Regions from separate parts of the Nocardioides lacus genome, predicted to be linked through region 1. Evidence: riboswitches for the same ligand, from Rfam matches in the RefSeq annotation. Region 1 holds a riboswitch; the other holds the start of a gene.

Region 1 (9,877 bases):
GCGCGGTCGACGGCGATGCCGCAGACCGAGGCGCTCGCGGCCTTCGCCGCCACCCGCTCCACCCTCGTGCTGCACCTCTCGATCACCCGGGTCCGCCAGCTGATGGCCGAGCTCGTGGGGGAGTACGGCGAGGGCTGCCCGGTGCTGGTCGTCCACCGCGCGAGCCAACCCGGGGAGCTGGTGCTGCGAGGCACCGTCGCGACGATCGCCGACCAGGTCGAGGCCGCCGGCCTGCGGCAGGCGGCCGTGATCATGGTCGGCCGCGCGCTCGACCGCGACGGTGGGGAGTCCTACCTCTACGACGCGACGCGCGACCGGACCGCGAAGCGGGGGCGGCAGCACTGATGGAGCTCTACGACGCCATCAACCGCCGCCGCGACACCCGCCGGGAGTTCACCGGCGAGCCGATCGCCGACGACGTCCTGGCGCGGCTGCTCTCGGCCGCGCACTGCGCGCCGAGCGTGGGGATGAGCCAGCCGTGGGACTTCGTGCTGGTGCGCTCGCCCCAGACGCTCGAGGCGTTCGCGACGCATGTGGCCCAGGAGCGCGAGACGTTCGCCGCGACGCTGAGCGGCGAGCGGGCCGAGACCTTCGACCGGATCAAGATCGAGGGGATCCGCGAGTCGGGGCTGGGCGTGGTGGTGGGCTACGACCCCACCCGCGGGGGGCCGAACGTGCTGGGGCGGCATGCGATCGCGGACGCCGGCCTGTACTCGGCGGTCTGTGCCATCGAGAACCTGTGGCTGGCCGCCACCGCCGAGGGCGTCGGTGTCGGCTGGGTGTCGTTCTACCGGGAGGAGTTCCTGCGTTCGCTGGTGGGGATGCCCGAGCACGTCCGGCCGGTCGCGTGGCTGTGCGTCGGTCCGGTCGCCGACCTGCCCGACGTACCGGACCTGGAGCGCCACGGCTGGCGGCACCGCTCGCCGCTCGCGTCGGTCCTGCACCAGGAGCGGTACGGCGGCTGAACAGCCGTTCAGCGCCACGGGGAGCCCCGCCGTCATCCTTGCCGTCAGCGGGTCAGCGCCCACTGGGTCACCGTGCGCAGCGGTGCCCAGCCGCGGAAGGTGCCGATCGCGTCGACCTGCTCCACCGAGATCCGGGTCAGCTCGCCGCCCCGTTCGCGATGGTGCCCCGCCAGCAGCGCCTCGGTCTCCAGGGTCACGCCGTGCACGACCAGGCGTCCGCCGGGTCGCAACGCCGCCACGCAGGCCTCGAGCACGCCGGCGCGGGTGGCGCCGCCCCCGACGAAGATCGCGTCCGGCGCGGGCAGGTCGACCAGCGCATCGGGCGCACGACCGACGACGACCTCCAGGCCGGGTACGCCGAGGCGCGCCGCGTTGCCCGCGATCCGCTCGGCCCGTCCGGGATCGGCCTCGACCGCGACGGTCCGGCAGGTGCGGTGCGCCCGCATCCACTCGATCCCCACCGAGCCGGCTCCCGCGCCGACGTCCCACAGCAGCTGACCCGGCACCGGCATGAGCCGCGCCAGCGCGGAGGCGCGCAGATCGCGCTTGGTGAGCTGACCGTCATGCTCGAACGCCTCGTCCGGCAGGCCCGCTACCCAGCCCGCGGCCAGGGGACCCGCACAGCTGATCGCGATGACGTTGAGCCGCGGCGTGTGGGAGGGCGGTGACTGGGCCCAGTTGTGCGCGACCGACCACGAGCGGGTCTCCTGCAACGTGCCGAGGTCGCCGAGCACGTCGAGGAGCGACTCGCCGTAGCCGGCCCGGGTCAGGAGCTCGCCGACCCGGTGCGGCGTGTGCTGGTCCGAGCTGAGCACCAGGATGCGGCGACCCGGGGCCAGTTCGCGCAGCACCAGGGCGGGGTCGCGACCGACCAGGCTGACGACCGTGCACGACTCGGCCGGCCAGCCCATCCGGGCGCGGGCGAGCGCGATCGAGGAGAGGGCCGGGTGCACCTGCACGCGGTCGGTGCCGAGCAGGTCGATCAGGGTGCCGGCGATCCCGGAGACGAGCGGGTCGCCGGAGGCCAGGGCCACCACGTCGGCCTCGGCGTGCTCCTCCAGGAGCGCCGGGAGTCCCGCTCGCAGGGGCGAGGGATAGGGCACCCGGACCTGCCCGGGCGCAGCCGCGGAGGCGGGCGGGAGCATCGCCAGGTGGCGCGCGCCGCCGATGACCACGCCGGCCCGGGCGACCAGCTCCGGATCGGCGAGGTCGCCGTCGGCGGTGACGCCCACGACCGCGACCGGACGTCCGGCAGGCGACGGGGTGGCGGAGGACATGGGCTCAGACGCTATCGTGAGGCCCGGCACGAGGTGCCCCTACGGCCCAGCCTTCGGAAACGGTGGCGAAGACCGGCGGGGAGAATCTGGGAAGCCGGTGAGATTCCGGCACAGGCCCGCTGCGGTGAGTCCGGCCCACTCGATGAGTGGGACCGGGTGAGTCCGAAGACCGGCCTCGCGTCAGCCCACGACCATGGCGAGCGAGCGGGAGCCTCAATGCCGGTGCACTATCCCTTTTCTGCTGTCCTCGGCTGCGCGCCGGGCGAGCCCGACGGGCCGGCCTCCGCAGGCCTCGACGACATGGGTCTCGCGCTGCTCCTCACCTCGATCTCCCCGGAGATCGGTGGCGTCCTGGTGCGGGGTGAGAAGGGCACCGCGAAGTCGACGACGGTGCGGGCCCTGGCCAGCGTCCTGCCGCCGGTGCGGGTCTACGCCGGGGACCGCTTCTCCATCGACCCCGCCGATGCCGACGCTGTCTCCCCGGACGGCGCCTTCGGCGCCGCCTCGAGGGTCGAGACCCGGCCCGTGCGCCTGGTGGAGCTGCCGGTCGGCGCCACCGAGGACCGCGTGCTCGGATCGCTGCACCTGGAGCGCGCGCTCTCGCACGGCAAGGTGGAGTACGAGCCCGGCCTGCTCGCGCGTGCCCACCGGGGCCTGCTCTACGTCGACGAGGTCAACCTGCTGCACGACCACCTCGTCGACCTGCTCCTGGATGCGGCCGCGATGGGTCGGGTCAGCGTCGAGCGGGACGGCGTCTCGGTCGAGTACGCCGCTCGCTTCGTGCTGATCGGCACCATGAACCCGGAGGAGGGTGAGCTGCGCCCGCAGCTGCTCGACCGGTTCGGACTCACCGTCGAGGTCGCGGCGCCGCGCGATCCGGCGCTCCGGGTGGAGGTGGTGCGCCGGCGGATGGCCTACGACGCCGACCCCGCCGCGTTCGCCGAGCGGTACGCGGCGGCCGACGAGGAGCTGCGGTCCCGCGTCGCCGACGCCCGGTCGCGGCTGGCGTCGGTGCAGCTGGGCGAGGCCGCGCTGCTCACGATCGCCGAGGTGTGCGCGGCGTTCGAGGTCGACGGGCTGCGTGCCGACATCGTCACCGCCCGGACCGCCGTCGCGCACGCCGCCTGGTCAGGCCGGAGCGAGGTGACGAAGGCCGACATCCGTCGAGCCGCGCTGCTCGCGCTGCCGCACCGTCGGCGCCGCAACCCGTTCGACGCTCCCGGGCTCGACGAGGAGCTGCTCGATCGGATCCTCGGAGAGGACGAGCTGCCGCCCGAGCCGCCCCCGGCCCCCGATGGTCCCGACGGTGACGCGCCCGAGGATCCGGCGGCGACATCGAGCACGCAGGATGCTCCCGGCGAGCAGGACGGTGCCGGCGAGCAGGATGCTCCCGAGGATCACGCGCCGCAGGTCCCCGACCCCGAGACACCGGGCGAGACACCGGGCGAGACACCGGGAGACACCCCGGGAGCCGCAGCCACCTCCTCGACCACCGCGGCGCGTGCCGCCACGCCGTACCGGCCCAAGCTCCTCCAGGTCGCCGGCCTGGGGGAGGGCCAGCCGGGCCGCCGCAGCCGCGCCACCGCCAGCACCGGCCGACGGGTCGGCGCACGCCGTCCCGACGGTCCGACCGGGTCGCTGCACCTGGTCGAGACCCTGCTCGCCGCTGCCGGGAAGCAGAGCGGCCGGGAGCGGGTCGGCAGCCGGGTGGCGTTGCACGCCGAGGACCTGCGCGTCGCCGTACGGGAGGGCCGGGAGGCCAATCTCGTGCTGTTCTGCGTCGACGCGAGCGGCTCGATGGCCGCGCGCAAGCGGATGGGTCAGGTCAAGACGGCCGTGCTGTCGCTGCTGCTCGACGCCTACCGCCGGCGCGACAAGGTGGGCCTGGTCACGTTCCGCGGGGCGAGTGCCGAGGTCGCCCTGCCGCCGACGTACTCCATCGACATCGCCGCTGCCCGGCTCGACGAGCTCCCGGCGGGCGGCCGCACACCCCTCGCCGAAGGGCTGCTGGAGTCCGCCCGGGTGCTGCAGCGCGAGCGGCTCCGCGACCCGCGGCTGCGCCCGCTGCTGGTGGTCCTCACCGACGGCCGTGCGACGGGTGGTGCCGAACCCAGGGCGGCCGTCGCACGCTCGCTGCAGGCGGCGCGGTTCGTCGCCGGGCTCGGCGTGACGACCGTCGTGGTCGACTCCGAGTCCGGGCCGATCCGGCTCGGCCTCGCGGAGCGACTCGCCGAGGCCCTACACGCCGAGCACCTGCCGGTCGGGGACGTCAGTGCCGAGGCGTTGACGGCGACCGTCACCGCCCACACCGGGAAGGTGGCCTAGCCGTGCCCCAGGGCAAGCCGCTCGTCGTCCCCGACGACGGGCTGACCACCCGCCAGCGCCGCAACCGCCCGCTGCTCGCCATCCACACCGGCGACGGCAAGGGCAAGTCGACCGCCGCCTTCGGGCTGGCCCTGCGTGGCTGGAACCAGGGTTGGCGTATCGGGGTCTTCCAGTTCGTGAAGTCCGCCAAGTGGCGCATCGGCGAGCAGACGGTGCTCGAGCGGCTCGGCCGGCTGCACGAGGAGACCGGCGAGGGCGGCCCGGTGCAGTGGCACAAGATGGGCTCGGGCTGGTCCTGGAGCCGGCGCGAGGGCTCCGAGGAGGACCACGCGCTCGCCGCCGCCGAGGGCTGGGCGGAGATCAAGCGCCGGCTGGGTGCCCAGACGCACGACCTCTACGTGCTCGACGAGTTCACCTACCCGATGAAGTGGGGCTGGGTCGACGTCGACGACGTCGTCGCGACGCTGGCGAGCCGTCCCGGCTTCCAGCACGTCGTGATCACCGGCCGGGCGGCCGACCCGCGGCTGGTGGAGATCGCCGACCTGGTCACCGAGATGACCAAGGTGAAGCACCCGATGGACGCGGGCCAGAAGGGTCAGCGAGGCATCGAGTGGTGAGGCTGCCGCGCCTGGTCGTCGCCGCGCCCTCCACCGGCCAGGGCAAGACGACCATCGCGACCGGCCTGATGGCCGCGTTGCGCGCCGCCGGCCCGCACGGTCCAGGGCTCGCCGTCAGCTGTCACAAGGTCGGACCGGACTACATCGATCCCGGCTACCACGCCCTGGCCACCGGCCGGCCGGGCCGCAACCTCGACCCGCACCTGGTCGGCGAGGACCTGATCGCGCCGCTGCTGCTGCACGGTGCGCGTGTGCCCGTACCCGCCGACGTCGCTGTCATCGAGGGCGTGATGGGCCTGTACGACGGACGCATCGGCGCCGACGGCTTCGCCTCCACCGCGCACGTGGCGGCGCTGACGGCGACGCCGGTGGTGCTCGTGCTCGACGTCGGCCGGCTCTCCCGCTCGGCGGGTGCCATCGTGGCGGGGATGATCGCCTACGACCCGGCGGTCCGGATCGCCGGCGTGATCTTGAACCAGGCAGGCTCGGAGCGCAACGTCGCCGAGGTCGTGCGGTCGATCCGGGAGGTCCCCGTGCTCGGCGTCGTACGGCGCGACGAGCGGCTGGCGACCCCGTCGCGCCACCTCGGCCTGGTCCCGGTGGCCGAGCGCTCGGTGTCGGCCCAGACGGTCGCCCTGCTCGGCGAGCAGATCGCCGCGCAGGTGGACCTGTCCGCCGTGCTCGAGGTCGCGCGGTCGGCTCCCGCCCTCGACGCCGTGCCGTGGGCGCCGCCGACCACACCCGTCGCGCGAGCCGACGGTGCCCGACCGCGGATCGCCGTCGCCGGCGGGCGGGCGTTCACGTTCCGCTACGCCGAGACCGAGGAGCTGCTGACCGCCGCCGGGTGCGAGGTGGTGACGTTCGACCCGCTGACGGACGCCGCGCTCCCCGCCGGGACCAGCGGTCTCTACCTCGGAGGCGGCTTCCCCGAGGTCTACGCGCCCGAGCTGGCCGCCAACCGGGCGCTGATGGAGGAGATCCGCACCGCCGTCCGCGACGGGCTGCCGACGGTCGCCGAGTGCGCCGGCCTGCTCTACCTGGCCGAGTCGCTGGAGGGCACGGCGATGGCCGGCGTGCTGCCGACCACGGCAACGATGGGGCGGCTCACGCTGCGCTACCCGGTCGCGCTGGCTCCCGCCGACTCGCTGCTGACCCGAGCGGGCGAGCGGATCACCGCGCACGAGTTCCACAAGACCCGCGCCACACCGGGTGCCGGAGCGGGTGCCGGAGCGGGTGCCGGAGCGGGTGCCGGCTGGGGGCCGGCCTGGGAGGTGGACGGTGAGGCCGTCGGCTTCGGTGGCCCGAGACTGCACGCGTCGTACCTGCACGTGCATTGGGCCGGCCACCCGCAGCTGGCCCAGCGCTTCGCCGAGGCCGCGTCGAGTCGGGCCTGCGTCCCGGTCGAGTCGGGGCTGCGTCACCACGGTGATGCGGAGGCTCGCGACGGGCACCTCGACTTCGCCGTGAACGTGTACGCCGCAGCCCGCCCCGACTGGCTCGACGCAGCGCTGACCGAGAGCCTGGCGGGCATCGACTCCTACCCCGACCCGACCTCGGCGGCGGCGGCGATCGGCGCCCGTCACGGCCGCGCGCCCGACGAGGTGCTGCCGACGGCCGGGGCCGCCGAGGCCTTCACCCTGATCGCCCGGCTGCGGCCCTGGCGGCGGCCGGTGGTGGTGCACCCGCAGTTCACCGAGCCGCACGCGGCGCTGCAGCAGGCGGGGCACACGGTCGCCACCGTCCTGACCCGACCCGAGGACGGCTTCGCACTCGACGCCGGCCGGATCCCCGAGGACGCCGACCTGGTCGTCGTCGGCAACCCCACCAACCCGACCGGCGTCCTGCACCGCCGGGCGGCGATCGCTGCGCTGCTGCGCCCCGGCCGGGTCGTGGTGGTCGACGAGGCGTTCATGGACGCCGTCCCGGGGGAGCCGGAGTCGTTCGCCGACGCAGTGACGCCTGGAGTGCCACGCGATGACGTCTCGGCGGGCCTGCTCGTGCTGCGCAGCCTCACCAAGCACTGGTCGATCCCCGGCATCCGGGCGGGCTACGTGCTCGGTGAGAGCGCCCTGATCCGCGAGCTGGCCGCACAGCAGACCCCCTGGTCGGTCGGCACGCCCGCCATCGCCGCGATGCTCGCGTGCAGCAGCCCGCAGGCGCGGCAGGAGGCCGCGCGGCGCGCCGCCGAGCTGACCCGGTGGCGCACCTACCTCGTCGCGCAGCTGCACGAGCGCGGGCATCGGCCGGTGGACTCGCAGGCGCCGTACGTCCTGCTCCAGGCCGGCGCCGGCACCCATCGCCTGCTGCGCGAGCAGGGCATCGCCGTACGACGGGGCGACACGTTCCCCGGTCTCGACGATTCCTGGATCCGGATCGCTGTCCGGCCGCCCGAGCTCACCGACCAGCTGCTCACCGCCCTCGAAGGAGCCCTCCGATGACCCTCGTCCCGCCCTCCACCATCACCCGCGACCACGCCGCCAAGCGGCTGGCCGCCCTGGCGACGCCACCGGGTGCGCTCGGCCGCCTCGGCGAGCTCGGCGTGTGGCTGGCGGCCTGCCAGGGTCAGGTGCCGCCGCAGCCACTGGACGGCGCCGAGAGCGTGCGGCTGGTCATCTTCGCCGGCGACCACGGCGTCGCCGCGCACGGCGTCTCAGCGTTCCCGCCTGCGATCACCGGGGCGATGGTCCGCACGTTCCTGGCCGGCAAGGCGGGCGTCACGGCTCTCGCCCGCGCCCACCAGGTGCAGGTGCGCGTGCTGGACCTCGGCGTCGACGACGACTTCGAGGACCTCGACAGCGACCTCAGGGCGGCGCTGCAGCGGCACAAGGTCCGTCGCGGCAGCGGCGCCATCCACCTCCAGGACGCTCTCACCCGGGCCGAGACCGAGCAGGCGCTCGCCGCCGGTGCGGCGGTCGCCGGTGAGGAGATCGCTGCCGGTGCGCGCCTGCTGATCAGCGGCGACATGGGCATCGGCAACACCACCCCGGCCGCCGCGCTCGTCGCGGTGGCGCTCGGACTGCCGGCCGGCGAGGTCGTCGGCCGGGGGACAGGCATCGACGACGCCGCGCTCGCCCACAAGGCCGGCGTCGTCGATGCTGCCGTCGCCCGCGCGGGTGCACGCACCGAGGATCCGGTCGAGACCCTCGCCGCGCTGAGCAGCGCCGACCTCGCCGCCACCACCGGCTACCTGCTGGAGGCGGCACGCCGAGGGGTGCCGGTCCTGCTCGACGGCCTGATGAGCGTCGCGTGCGCGCTGACGGCGGATCGGATCGAGCCCGGCGCCGCGGCCTGGTACGCCGCCGGCCACCGCTCCACCGAGCCCGCGCAGAGCCTCGCGCTGGCGAAGATGGGCCTCGAGCCGCTGCTCGACCTCGGTCTGCGGCTGGGCGAGGGATCGGGTGCCGTCGCCGCCGTACCGGTCGTGCGCAGCGCGATCGCCCTGTTGCGCGACGTCGCGCTGCTCAGCGACCTGTTGCCCTGAGCTGCGTCATGATCGCTGACTCCTGGCGGCTCGCCGTCGGCACGCTCACGGCGGTGCCCGTCCGTCCGCCGACGGTGGTCGATCGGCGCCGCGCGGGACTGGCGATGGTGCTGGCACCGGTCGCGACGGTCCCGCTCGGAGCGGCCGCCGCGATCACCGGGTACGCCGGCATCCGCCTCGACCTGCCGCCGCCGGTGGTGGCGCTGCTCGCGGTGGGGGTGATCGTGCTCGGCAACCGCGCCTTCCACGTCGACGGCCTCGCCGACACCGTCGACGGCCTCGCGTCCTCCTACGACCGCGAGCGGGCGCTGACCGTGATGAAGACCGGTACGTCGGGGCCGGCGGGCGTGGTCGCCCTCGTCCTGGTGATCGGTCTGCAGGCGGCCGCGCTGGCGTCGGTGCTCGCGGGGCCGCACGCCCTGCGCGGTGCGGTGCTGGCCGGGCTGGGCGTGTGCGTCTCGCGCGCCGCGCTGGTCCTGTGCTGCGCCGCCGGCGTACCGTCCGCGCGGCCCGGCGGACTCGGCGACACCTACACCCAGGCGGTGCCGCGACCGGTCGTGGCGCTGGTCTGGCTGGCGGGTGCCGCGGTGCTGGCACTGGCGGCGAGCGCCGCCGGCCTGGACTGGTGGCGTGGCGTGGTCGCCGTCGCCGCGGCCGCCCTGGCGGTGGCGGTGCTGGTGGCCCACGCCGTCCGGCGGCTCGGGGGCGTCACCGGCGACGTCTTCGGTGCCGCCGTCGAGCTGGCGCTGGCCGCGCTCCTGGTAGGCCTGTCGTGACGGGGCTCGCCCGGGCGGGCGGACTGGTGCTCGGCTTCGCCGCCGACCGGGCGTTCGGCGATCCCCGGCGGGGCCACCCGGTCGCCGGCTTCGGCAGGTTGGCCGGCGCGCTGGAGCGGCGGATCCACGGCGACGACCGCGCTCGCGGCGTGCTCCACGCCGGGATCCTGGTCGGGGGAGCGGTGGCCCTGGGTGTCGCGTCCGAACGGGCCGTGGCGTCCCGTCCGCTGGCCCGGACCGCCCTGACGGCCCTGGCGACCTGGGTAGTGCTGGGCGGCCGCAGCCTCGAGCGGGAGGCAGCCGCCGTCCGGGCGCGCCTGGCCGCCGGCGACCTGCCCGGTGCGCGACGGCGGCTGACCCACCTGGTCGGTCGCGACACGGCGGCCTTGGACGAGGGCGAGGTGGCCCGTGCCGTGGTGGAGTCGATCGCCGAGAA
Region 2 (9,877 bases), 1.7 Mb from region 1:
GTGTCGTCGCCGGAGCGCGGAAATCGTGCTCCCCGCGGCGCGCAGGGGCCGGACCGGGCCGTCGGCTCCCACCACTAGGATGGGCGCCATGCCTGAACTCTCCCGTGACGAGGTGCGCCACCTGGCCGACCTCGCCCGGATCGACCTGAGCGATGCCGAGCTCGATCACCTCGCGCCCCAGCTGAACGTGATCCTCGAGTCCGTCGCCTCGATCCAGGGCGTGGCCGGGGACGATGTCGTCCCGACCTCGCACCCGATCCCGATGACCAACGTCTTCCGCGACGACGTCGTGGTGCCCGGCCTGACGCCCGCCCAGGCCCTCTCCGGTGCGCCGGAGCGGGAGGACGACAAGTTCTCCGTCCCGCGGATCCTGGGGGACGAGCAGTGAGCGGGCGCAGCGAGCGATCCCTTCAGCACAGCACCATGCGTGCCTCGTCGGCGCGCGGAGCGAAGCGAGGACGTCGATGAGCTGGATCCACCGCACCGCTGCCGAGCAGGCGGCCGCGCTGGCCGCCGGCGAGGTCACCAGCGTCGAGCTGACCCAGGCCCACCTCGACCAGATCGCCGCCGTCGACGGTGGCGAGGGTGTGCACGCCTTCCTGCACGTCGACGCCGAGGGTGCGCTGGAGCAGGCGAGGGAGTCCGACGAGCGGCGTGCCGCGGGTGCGCCGCTGCACGAGCTCGACGGCGTCCCGATCGCTGTCAAGGACGTGCTGGCCACCGTCGGCCAGCCGACCACCTGCGGCTCGCGGATGCTCCAGGGCTGGGTCCCGCCCTACGACGCGACGGTCGTCACCAAGCTCAGGACCGCCGGCCTGCCGATCCTGGGCAAGACGAACATGGACGAGTTCGCGATGGGCTCCTCCACCGAGAACAGCGCCTACGGACCGACCCGCAACCCGTGGGACCACACCCGCATCCCGGGCGGCTCCGGCGGCGGCTCGGCGGCGGCCGTGGCGGCGTTCGAGGCGCCGCTCGCGCTCGGGACCGACACCGGAGGGTCGATCCGTCAGCCGGGTGCGATGACCGGCACGGTCGGCGTGAAGCCGACGTACGGGAGCGTGAGCCGCTACGGGCTGGTAGCGCTGGCCAACAGCCTGGACCAGGTCGGCCCTGTCACCCGGACCGTGCTCGACTCGGCGCTGCTGCAGGAGCTGATCGGGGGCCACGACCCCCGTGACTCCACCTCGGTGCCCACGCCGGTCACCGGACTGGTGGAGGCCGCCCGGCGCGGCGCGGGCAGGGACCTCGCCGGCGTCACCGTCGGCGTGGTCAAGGAGCTGGCCGGCGACGCCTGGCAGGCGGGCGTGATGCAGCGCTTCGAGGAGTCGGTCGCGCTGCTGAAGGAGATGGGCGCCGAGGTCGTCGAGGTCTCGCTGCCCAGCTTCGTGCACGCCATGGCCGCCTACTACCTGATCCTGCCGGCCGAGTGCTCCTCCAACCTCGCCAAGTTCGACGCGATGCGCTACGGCGTCCGGGTCACGCCCGAGGGCTCGCCCTCGGCCGAGGAGGTCATGAAGGTCTCCCGCGACGCGGGCTTCGGCGACGAGGTCAAGCGCCGCATCATGATCGGCACCTATGCGCTCTCCAGCGGCTACTACGACGCCTACTACGGCCAGGCCCAGAAGATCCGCACGCTGATCATCGAGGACTTCACCAGGGCCTTCGAGCAGGTCGACGTGCTGGTCTCCCCGACGGCGCCGTCCACCGCCTTCCCGATCGGGGAGAAGGTCGACGACCCGCTCTCGATGTACCTGCAGGACCTCGCCACCATTCCGGCCAACCTGGCCGGAGTTCCGGGCATCTCGCTGCCCTCGGGCCTCGCGCCCGAGGACGGGCTGCCGACCGGCGTCCAGTTCCTGGCACCGGTGCTCGAGGACGCCCGCCTCTACCGGGTCGGTGCGGCGCTCGAGGCGGCTCTGTTCGAGCAGTGGGGCGGCCCGATCGTGCCGCCGGCGTACAAGGAGGACTGAGCGATGACCCAGACGCTGCCCGACCTGGTCGACTTCGACGAGGTGCTGGAGAAGTTCGACCCCGCGATGGGCCTCGAGGTCCACGTCGAGCTGAACACGAACACCAAGATGTTCTGCGGCTGCCCGACCACCTTCGGCGCGGCCCCCAACACCCAGGTGTGCCCGACCTGCCTGGGCCTGCCCGGCGCGATGCCGGTGGTCAACGCCAAGGCGGTCGAGTCGGCGATGCGGATCGGTCTCGCGCTCAACTGCGAGATCGCGCAGTGGTGCCGCTTCGCGCGCAAGAACTACTTCTACCCCGACATGCCGAAGAACTTCCAGACCTCGCAGTACGACGAGCCGATCGCCTTCGACGGCTACCTCGACGTGGAGGTGGAGGGCCAGACCTACCGCATCGACATCGAGCGTGCGCACATGGAGGAGGACACCGGCAAGGCGACCCACGTGGGCGGCGCGACCGGGCGCATCCACGGCGCGGACCACTCGCTGATCGACTACAACCGCGCCGGCATCCCGCTCATCGAGATCGTCACCCGGCCGATCCTGGGCACCGGCGAGAAGGCGCCGCTGGTCGCCCGGGCCTACGTGAGCGCCCTGCGCGACCTGATCAAGGCGCTGGGCGTCTCCGACGTACGGATGGACCAGGGGTCGATGCGCTGCGACGTCAACCTGTCGCTGGCGCCGAAGGGCTCGGGGACGCTCGGCACCCGCTCGGAGACCAAGAACGTCAACTCCCTGCGCTCGGTGGAGCGCGCGGTGCGCTACGAGATGTCGCGGCACGCCGCTGTGCTGCTCGGTGGCGGGTCGGTGTTGCAGGAGACCCGGCACTTCCACGAGGACGACGGCAGCACGTCGCCGGGCCGGGAGAAGTCGGACGCGGAGGACTACCGCTACTTCCCCGAGCCGGACCTGGTCCCGGTGGCGCCGGCGCGCGAGTGGGTCGAGGAGCTCCGGACCACGCTGCCCGAGCCACCCTCCGAGCGCCGCGCGCGCCTGCAGGCGGCCTGGGGCTACACGGACCTGGAGATGCGCGACGTCATCAACGCCGACGCGATCGAGCTCATCGAGGAGACCGTCGCCGCGGGTGCCGCCCCGCAGGCGGCCCGCAAGTGGTGGCTCTCGGAGATCTCCCGGCGGGCCAACGAGGCAGGCGTCGACCTCGGCTCCGCCGGAGTGACGCCGGCGCAGGTCGCCGAGGTGCAGCAGCTGATCGAGGGGGGCACCCTCAACGACAAGCTCGCCCGGCAGGTGTTCGACGGTCTCTTCGCTGGGGAGGGGACGCCCGCCCAGATCATCGAGAAGCGCGGCCTCGCGCTCGTCTCCGACGACGGCCCGCTGCTGACCGCCATCGAGGAGGCTCTCGCCGCCCAGCCGGACATCGCGGACAAGATCCGGGGAGGCAACCACAAGGCCGCCGGTGCCATCGTCGGCGCGGTGATGAAGGCCACCCGCGGCCAGGCCGACGCCGCCCGCGTGCAGCAGCTGATCATCGAGAAGCTGGCCTGACCGCCGGCTGATCGCATGTAACGCGGTGTCCGGTCGTCTCTTGCGGTGCTGCAGCACCGCCGAGGAGCGACGTACACCGCGTTACATGCTTGGTCCTGTCCCGGGTTAGGCTTCGACTGCTAACAACCAACACGCTCGTGTCGGGGGAAGCCGGTGAGACTCCGGCGCTGACCCGCAACCGTGACCCTGAGACTCGACAGGCCGCCCAGGGAAGTCGGAGCACCCGCCGCGAAGCGTCTTGACCACATCGCTGTCGAGGTACGCAGCGGGTCGGTTCCTTCCGGTCCACCCGTTGCCAGCAGCGGGAAGGACACCACCATGCGCAAGCTCCTCCAGTCCGCAGCCGTCGCGTCGGCAGGTCTGCTCATCGTCAGCACCGGCGCGGCGAACGCCGCCCCCGCACCCACGACGGCCGCGGGCACCTGGCTCAAGCACCAGTTCACCGGCGGGGTCGTCCACAACACGGCGTACGACGTCGACGACTACGGCCTGACCGCCGACACAGCGCTCGCCCTCAAGCAGCTCGGCGCGAGCAAGGCGAAGCTCAAGACCACCCGCAAGGCCCTCGCTGCCCACGTGAACGACTGGGTCCGCGGCGGCACGACGAGCGACCTGTACGCCGGGTCCGTCGCGAAGGCAGCGGTCACCGCCGATGCGCTCGGGGCGAACCCCAAGAAGTTCGGCGGCGACAACCTGGTCAAGCTGCTGAAGAGCACTGTCTCGACCTCGGGCGCCACCAAGGGCCGGATCCGGGACACCTCGGCGTACGGCGACTACGCCAACACGCTGGGTCAGGCCCTGGCCGCGCAGGCTCTGTCGACCGACGCGCCGACCAAGGCCAAGCCGGTGGTCACCTACCTGCTCAAGCAGCAGTGCTCCTCGGGCTACTTCCGGCTCTACTTCGCCGACCCGTCCGCCCCGCAGACCTGTGACGCGGGCGACCCCAAGACCACCAGCGTGCCCGACCCGGACGCCACCTCCGCGGCCCTGCTGAGCCTCGAGGCGCTGCCCCACCAGACGGCGAAGGTCAAGAAGGCGGAGAGGAAGGCCGCGCGCTGGCTGCGCAAGCAGCAGGCCGGGAACGGCTCGTTCATCGGCGGTACGACCACCGCGACGCCGAACGCCAACAGCACCGGGCTGGCGGCCTCCGCGCTCGCCGCCGCGGGTGATTGCCGCCAGGCGCGCAAGGCCGCCACGTGGGTCGCCAAGCTGCAGGTGAGCAAGAAGCGGGCGAAGGGTGCGCTCAGCTCGGCGTCGGGCGCGATCGCCTACGACAAGGCGGCGCTGTCCGCCGCCACCACGGCCGGCATCACCAGCGACACCCAGGACCAGTGGCGCCGCGCCACGACGCAGGCGGCGCCCGCGCTGAGGTACCTCGACTCCGGCAGCTGCGCCTGACGTGCAGTCCCTGCGATCCCTTCTCGCTGCGGCCGCCCTCGTGCTGGGGGCGGCCGCGCCGTTGACCCTCGCGCCGTCGTCCGCCTCGGCCGCCGGTGGTTGCGGCGCGCAGTCGGTCGCCGTCGTCGTCGACTTCGGCGCGCTCGGCGGTGGGGTCTCGCAGCGCTGTGTGAGCGGAGGCGGCACGGCCGCGGCCCTCTTCGTCGCCGCCGGCCATGCGCTGACCCGGGTGCAGACCCAGCCGGGCGCCGTGTGCAGCGTGGACCGGAAGCCGGCCGGACCCTGTGCGCAGATGCCGCCGGCGAACAGTTACTGGGGTCTCTTCTGGACCGACGGCTCCTCCTCCCACTGGTCCTACGCCAGCTCCGGCGTCGACGGGCTCAGCGTGCGCGCGGGCGGATCGCTCGCGTTCGCCTGGCAGAGCAGCGCGGGCACCCGGTCACCGGGCATCGCGCCGGCGGTGACGCGCACGGCCACCTCGCCCAGCCCGTCCGTGAAGGCGTCGGCGAAGGCGCACACCACGCGCGGCTCGAAGGCCTCGAGCGGCTCGAAGGCCTCGGGCAGCACCGGGGCCGCCAGTCCGGCGACCACCCCGTCCGCGCCGGCCACCGCATCGTCCTCGCCGGAGGGCCGGCGTGCCTCCGCGCGCGCGTCGGCGCGCGCCGCGACCCCCTCCGCCGCTCCCGCCACCGCGAGCACCGGACCCGCGAGCACCGGACCCGCGAGCACCATCGACGTGACCGCCTCACCGACCGCCGCGGCGGCGCACTCGACCACCTCGGCGCCTGTCGCCTCCGACCCGGACGGCGGCCTGCCCGGTTGGATCGCCCCCGCTGTGGTCGCCGCCGTCCTCGCCGCCGGGGGCGGCATCGCGGTGGCGCGCCGACACGCTCGCGGATAGCCGCACGGCACCCGAGACGATGCGACGCGACCTGCACCCGCTGGCGTGGTGGGCCTGGGCGATCGGGCTGGCGGCGTACGCCTCCTTCCTGACCAACCCCTGGCTGCTCCTGCTGGTCATCGCCGTCGCCGGCCTGGTCGTGGCCGCACGACGCGGCCACCAGCCCTGGGGCAGGTCCTTCCGGCTCTACCTCGGCATGGGTGCCGCGATCGTCCTCGTCCGGGTGCTGTTCCGGATCCTGCTCGGGGGCACCGCCGGCCATGTGCTGATCCACCTGCCCGAGATCCCCCTGCCCGGGTGGGTGCTCGGCATCCGGCTGCTGGGTCCGCTGACCCGTGAGGCGCTCCTCGCGGGCCTCTACGACGGCCTGCGACTGGCAGCGATCGTGATCGCCGTGGGCGCGGCCAACTCCCTGGCCAATCCCAAGCGGCTGCTGCGCTCGGTTCCGCCGGCCCTCTACGAGATCGGGACGGCGCTGGTGGTCGCCGTCACCATCCTTCCCCAGCTCGCCGACAGCGTGCAGCGCGTGCGGCGGGCCCAGCAGCTCCGCGCCGGCGACACGCGGCGGGTCGGTCGGCTGCGCCGCTTCCTGGTGCCGGTCCTCGAGGACGCCCTGGAGCGGTCGCTGGCCCTGGCCGCCGGCATGGACACGCGTGGCTACGGCCGGTCGGGTGGTGCCAGCCTCGCCCAGCGCAGGGTCACCGGGACGCTGATGCTGCTCGCGCTCCTCGGACTGTGTGCGGGCACCTTCGCGGTGCTGGACGAGACGGCGCCGCGCTGGCTCGCCACCCCGATGGTCGTCGCGGGGCTGGCGCTGGCGGTCCTCGCGCTCGTCGTCGCGGGTCGCCGTGTCGAGCGCAGCGTCTACCGCCCGGACCCGTGGCGCCGGGCCGAGACGCTCGTCGCGCTGACCGGCCTGGCCGTCGGCCTCGCCGGCTGGTGGGTCAGCCGGCACCAGCTCGCCGTCGCCCATCCGGATCTCTCCGTCGGACCGCAGGTCAGCCTGATCGCGCTGCTCGGCGCCCTGGTGGGGCTGCTCCCGGCGGTCGCCACCCCCGAGCCCGCGGCGGCCACCGCATGAGCGCCACCGAGCTGCTGCGCCTCGTCCGCGTGAGCGTGACGCACCCCGACGCGACGGTGCCGGTGCTGACAGAGGTCGATCTGGCCGTCGAGGAGGGCGAGCTGGTCCTGGTCTCCGGACCGACCGGCGCGGGCAAGTCCACGCTGCTGGGCGTGGTGAGCGGCCTGGTTCCGCGATTCAGCGGGGGGTCGCTCGCCGGCGACGTACTCCTCGACGGTCGCTCGATCGTGCATGCGCCCCCGCGCGAGCGCGCGGCCAGCATCGGGTACGTCGGACAGGACCCTGCGGCCGGCTTCGTCACCGACACGGTCGAGGAGGAGCTGGCCTACGGGATGCAGCAGCTCGGGCTCGCGCCCACGACGATGCGCCGCCGGGTCGAGGAGACGCTCGACCTGCTCGGCATCGCCGAGCTCCGCGCCCGCGACCTGCGAACGCTCAGCGGCGGTCAGCAGCAGCGCGTCGCGATCGGCTCCGTGCTGACGATGCACCCCCGGCTGCTGGTGCTCGACGAGCCGACGAGCGCGCTGGACCCGACCGCCGCCGAGGACGTGTTGGCCACGCTGACCCGGCTCGTGCACGACCTCGGCGTCAGCGTGCTGCTGGCCGAGCACCGGCTCGAGCGGGTGGTGCCGTTCGCCGACCGGATCGCGCTGCTCGACGGTGGCGGCACCCTGCGCGTCGGCGAGCCCGCCGAGGTGCTGGCCGGCTCGCCGGTCGTCCCGCCGATCGTGGAGCTCGGCCGGGCGCTGGCCTGGACCCCGCTGCCGCTCACGGTCCGGGAGGCTCGCCGGCGGGCGCGGAGCCTGGACATCGCGGGGCCACCGGCCCCCGCGACCGATCATGGGACGCGCGTCCTGGAAGCCGACGGCGTGAGCGTGACCCGCGGCAGCACCGCTGCGCTGCGCGGTGTCTCCCTCGACCTGTACGCCGGAACCGTCACGGCGCTGATGGGCCGCAACGGTGCCGGCAAGTCCACCCTCCTGTGGACGTTGCAGGGGAGCCAGCCGCGCCGCCTCGGCTCGGTCTCGATCGGCGGTGAGGATCCGGCCAGGCTGACGCCGGCGGAGCGACGCTCACGCGTCGGGCTGCTGCCGCAGACGGCGGCCGACCTGCTCTACCTGGAGACCGTCGCCGAGGAGTGCGCCGCCGGCGGTCCCGACACCCGCACGATCCTCGACCGGCTGGTCCCCGGGATTCCGGGGGATCGGCATCCGCGCGACCTGTCCGAGGGGCAGCGGCTGGCCCTGGCCCTCGCGCTGGTCCTGGCCGCGCGACCCGTCGCCGTCCTGCTGGACGAGCCGACGCGCGGTTTGGACTACGCCGCCAAGAGGCAGCTGGCGAGCATCCTGCGGCGGCTCGCCGGGGAGGGCCGTGCGGTGCTGGTGGCCACCCACGACGTGGAGTTCGTCGCGGAGAGCGCCGACGAGGTGGTCGTGCTGGCCGACGGGGAGGTCGTCTCCCACGGCCCGACCCGACGGGTCGTGGCCGAGTCCCCGGCCTTCGCCCCGCAGGTGACCAAGGTCCTCGGCCACCCCTGGCTGCATGTCGACGAGGTCCGTGCCGCGATCGCACAGGGGCGAGCCGGGCGGGGGGAGCCGCGGTGAGTGCGATCCGGGTCTCGCTACGTTCGGCAGTGGTGCTCGGCCTCGCTTCCGCGGCCGGCCTGATGATGCTGTGCTGGCCGCTGCTGGTGCACGGTCGCGACGGGGCCGGCGGAGCGGTGCAGCCGCCCTTCGTGTTCCTGCTGCTGCTGCCGGTCGTCGTCGCGGTGGTGCTCGCGGAGCTGGGTGAGGGTGGCCTGGACCCACGCGTGTTGGCGGTCCTGGGGGTGCTGAGCGCGGTCAACGCGGTGCTGCGCGGGATCTCGGCCGGCACCGCCGGCGTCGAGCTGGTCTTCTTCCTGCTGGTGCTCGCCGGCCGGGTCTTCGGCCCCGGCTTCGGATTCGTTCTCGGCTGCACCTCGCTGTTCGCCAGCGCGCTGATGACGGCTGGTGTCGGGCCGTGGCTGCCCTACCAGATGCTCGCCTCCGCCTGGGTAGGCATGGGGGCCGGCCTGCTGCCGCGGCGGGTGCGCGGACGCCCTGAGATCGCGATGCTCGCGGCGTACGGCGTGGTCGCCTCCTACCTCTACGGCCTGCTGCTCAACCTGCAGGGCTGGCCGCTGCTGACCGGCGTCGCGGTGCCGGGACACACCGGCAACCTCTCCTTCGACCCGACGGCCTCGCTCCCGGCGAACCTGGGCACGTTCGGGCGCTACACCCTGCTGACCTCGACCGGCAGCTTCGACACCGGTCGGGCGATCACCACGGCTGTCGCGGTGGTGGTCCTCGGGCCGGCGGTGCTCACCACCCTGCGCCGCGCGTCGCGGCGCTCGACGGTCGTCGGCACCGTCGAGACGTCACCTTCGGCAGCGCGCGAGGTCATCTCCTGAGGGCGCCGTCGCCGGCGCCGCGCCGCTCGGGCACCGCGACCGGCTCCTCGACCTCCCGGCTCGCCGGGCGGTGGAGGCCGAGGTCGTGGACGTCGGGCCGGTGCTCGTCGAGGAAGCGCGCGACCTCCTCGCGCTCGGCGCGACGGACGGCGAGGACCGCGTTGGCCGCGTAGGCGTTGTGGCGGGCTCTGCGCACCGAGTCGGCCGGCCATCGCAGTGGCTTGGTCAGGGCACGGGGCAGGACGAGGAACGGTGACATCCGAACTCCCGAGGGGTGGTGCAGGTGGTGGGTTGCGATCCACCGTACGGGCGATCGGGCCGCTGCGGGAGACCGCACGGGCTACTGAAATTTCAACGGTGGGTGACGCCGCGGCGAAGCCTCAGGTGCCGGTCAGGCAGCGCTCAGGCCGACGGCTCGGCACCCCAGTCACGGGTCGCCCCGACGGACGCGACGATCACACACACCAGCGCCAGCCACTGCACGAGCGAGAGCGTCTCCTGCAGGACGATCAGCCCCGCCAGCGCAGCCGCCGCCGGCTCCAGGCTCATCAGGATCCCGAAGATCGCCGGCCGCAGGCTGCGCAGCG

Evidence for each region. A riboswitch is a leader RNA that binds a small molecule or an ion and turns the genes downstream of it on or off. The one in region 1 is predicted to bind cobalamin.
Region 2: another riboswitch for cobalamin. It lies ahead of P5P86_RS07165 (hypothetical protein); the one in region 1 lies ahead of P5P86_RS15095 (VWA domain-containing protein).

The regions. Positions count from the first base shown of each region.
Region 1 is NZ_CP123620.1:3,192,386-3,202,262, reverse strand. It holds gene cobM (precorrin-4 C(11)-methyltransferase) at 1-345, shown strand, start outside; gene bluB (5,6-dimethylbenzimidazole synthase) at 345-965, shown strand; gene cbiE (precorrin-6y C5,15-methyltransferase (decarboxylating) subunit CbiE) at 1,010-2,242, opposite strand; cobalamin riboswitch at 2,294-2,434, shown strand; gene P5P86_RS15095 (VWA domain-containing protein) at 2,459-4,567, shown strand; gene cobO (cob(I)yrinic acid a,c-diamide adenosyltransferase) at 4,570-5,184, shown strand; gene cobBC (bifunctional hydrogenobyrinic acid a,c-diamide synthase/histidinol phosphate aminotransferase CobBC) at 5,181-7,622, shown strand; gene cobT (nicotinate-nucleotide--dimethylbenzimidazole phosphoribosyltransferase) at 7,619-8,665, shown strand; gene P5P86_RS15075 (adenosylcobinamide-GDP ribazoletransferase) at 8,674-9,441, shown strand; gene P5P86_RS15070 (cobalamin biosynthesis protein) at 9,438-9,877, shown strand, end outside.
Region 2 is NZ_CP123620.1:1,523,830-1,533,706, forward strand. It holds gene gatC (Asp-tRNA(Asn)/Glu-tRNA(Gln) amidotransferase subunit GatC) at 89-388, shown strand; gene gatA (Asp-tRNA(Asn)/Glu-tRNA(Gln) amidotransferase subunit GatA) at 465-1,973, shown strand; gene gatB (Asp-tRNA(Asn)/Glu-tRNA(Gln) amidotransferase subunit GatB) at 1,977-3,479, shown strand; cobalamin riboswitch at 3,564-3,724, shown strand; gene P5P86_RS07165 (hypothetical protein) at 3,798-4,877, shown strand; gene P5P86_RS07170 (hypothetical protein) at 4,879-5,778, shown strand; gene P5P86_RS07175 (energy-coupling factor transporter transmembrane component T family protein) at 5,798-6,859, shown strand; gene P5P86_RS07180 (ABC transporter ATP-binding protein) at 6,856-8,463, shown strand; gene P5P86_RS07185 (ECF transporter S component) at 8,496-9,290, shown strand; gene P5P86_RS07190 (hypothetical protein) at 9,280-9,549, opposite strand; gene P5P86_RS07195 (EamA family transporter) at 9,693-9,877, opposite strand, start outside.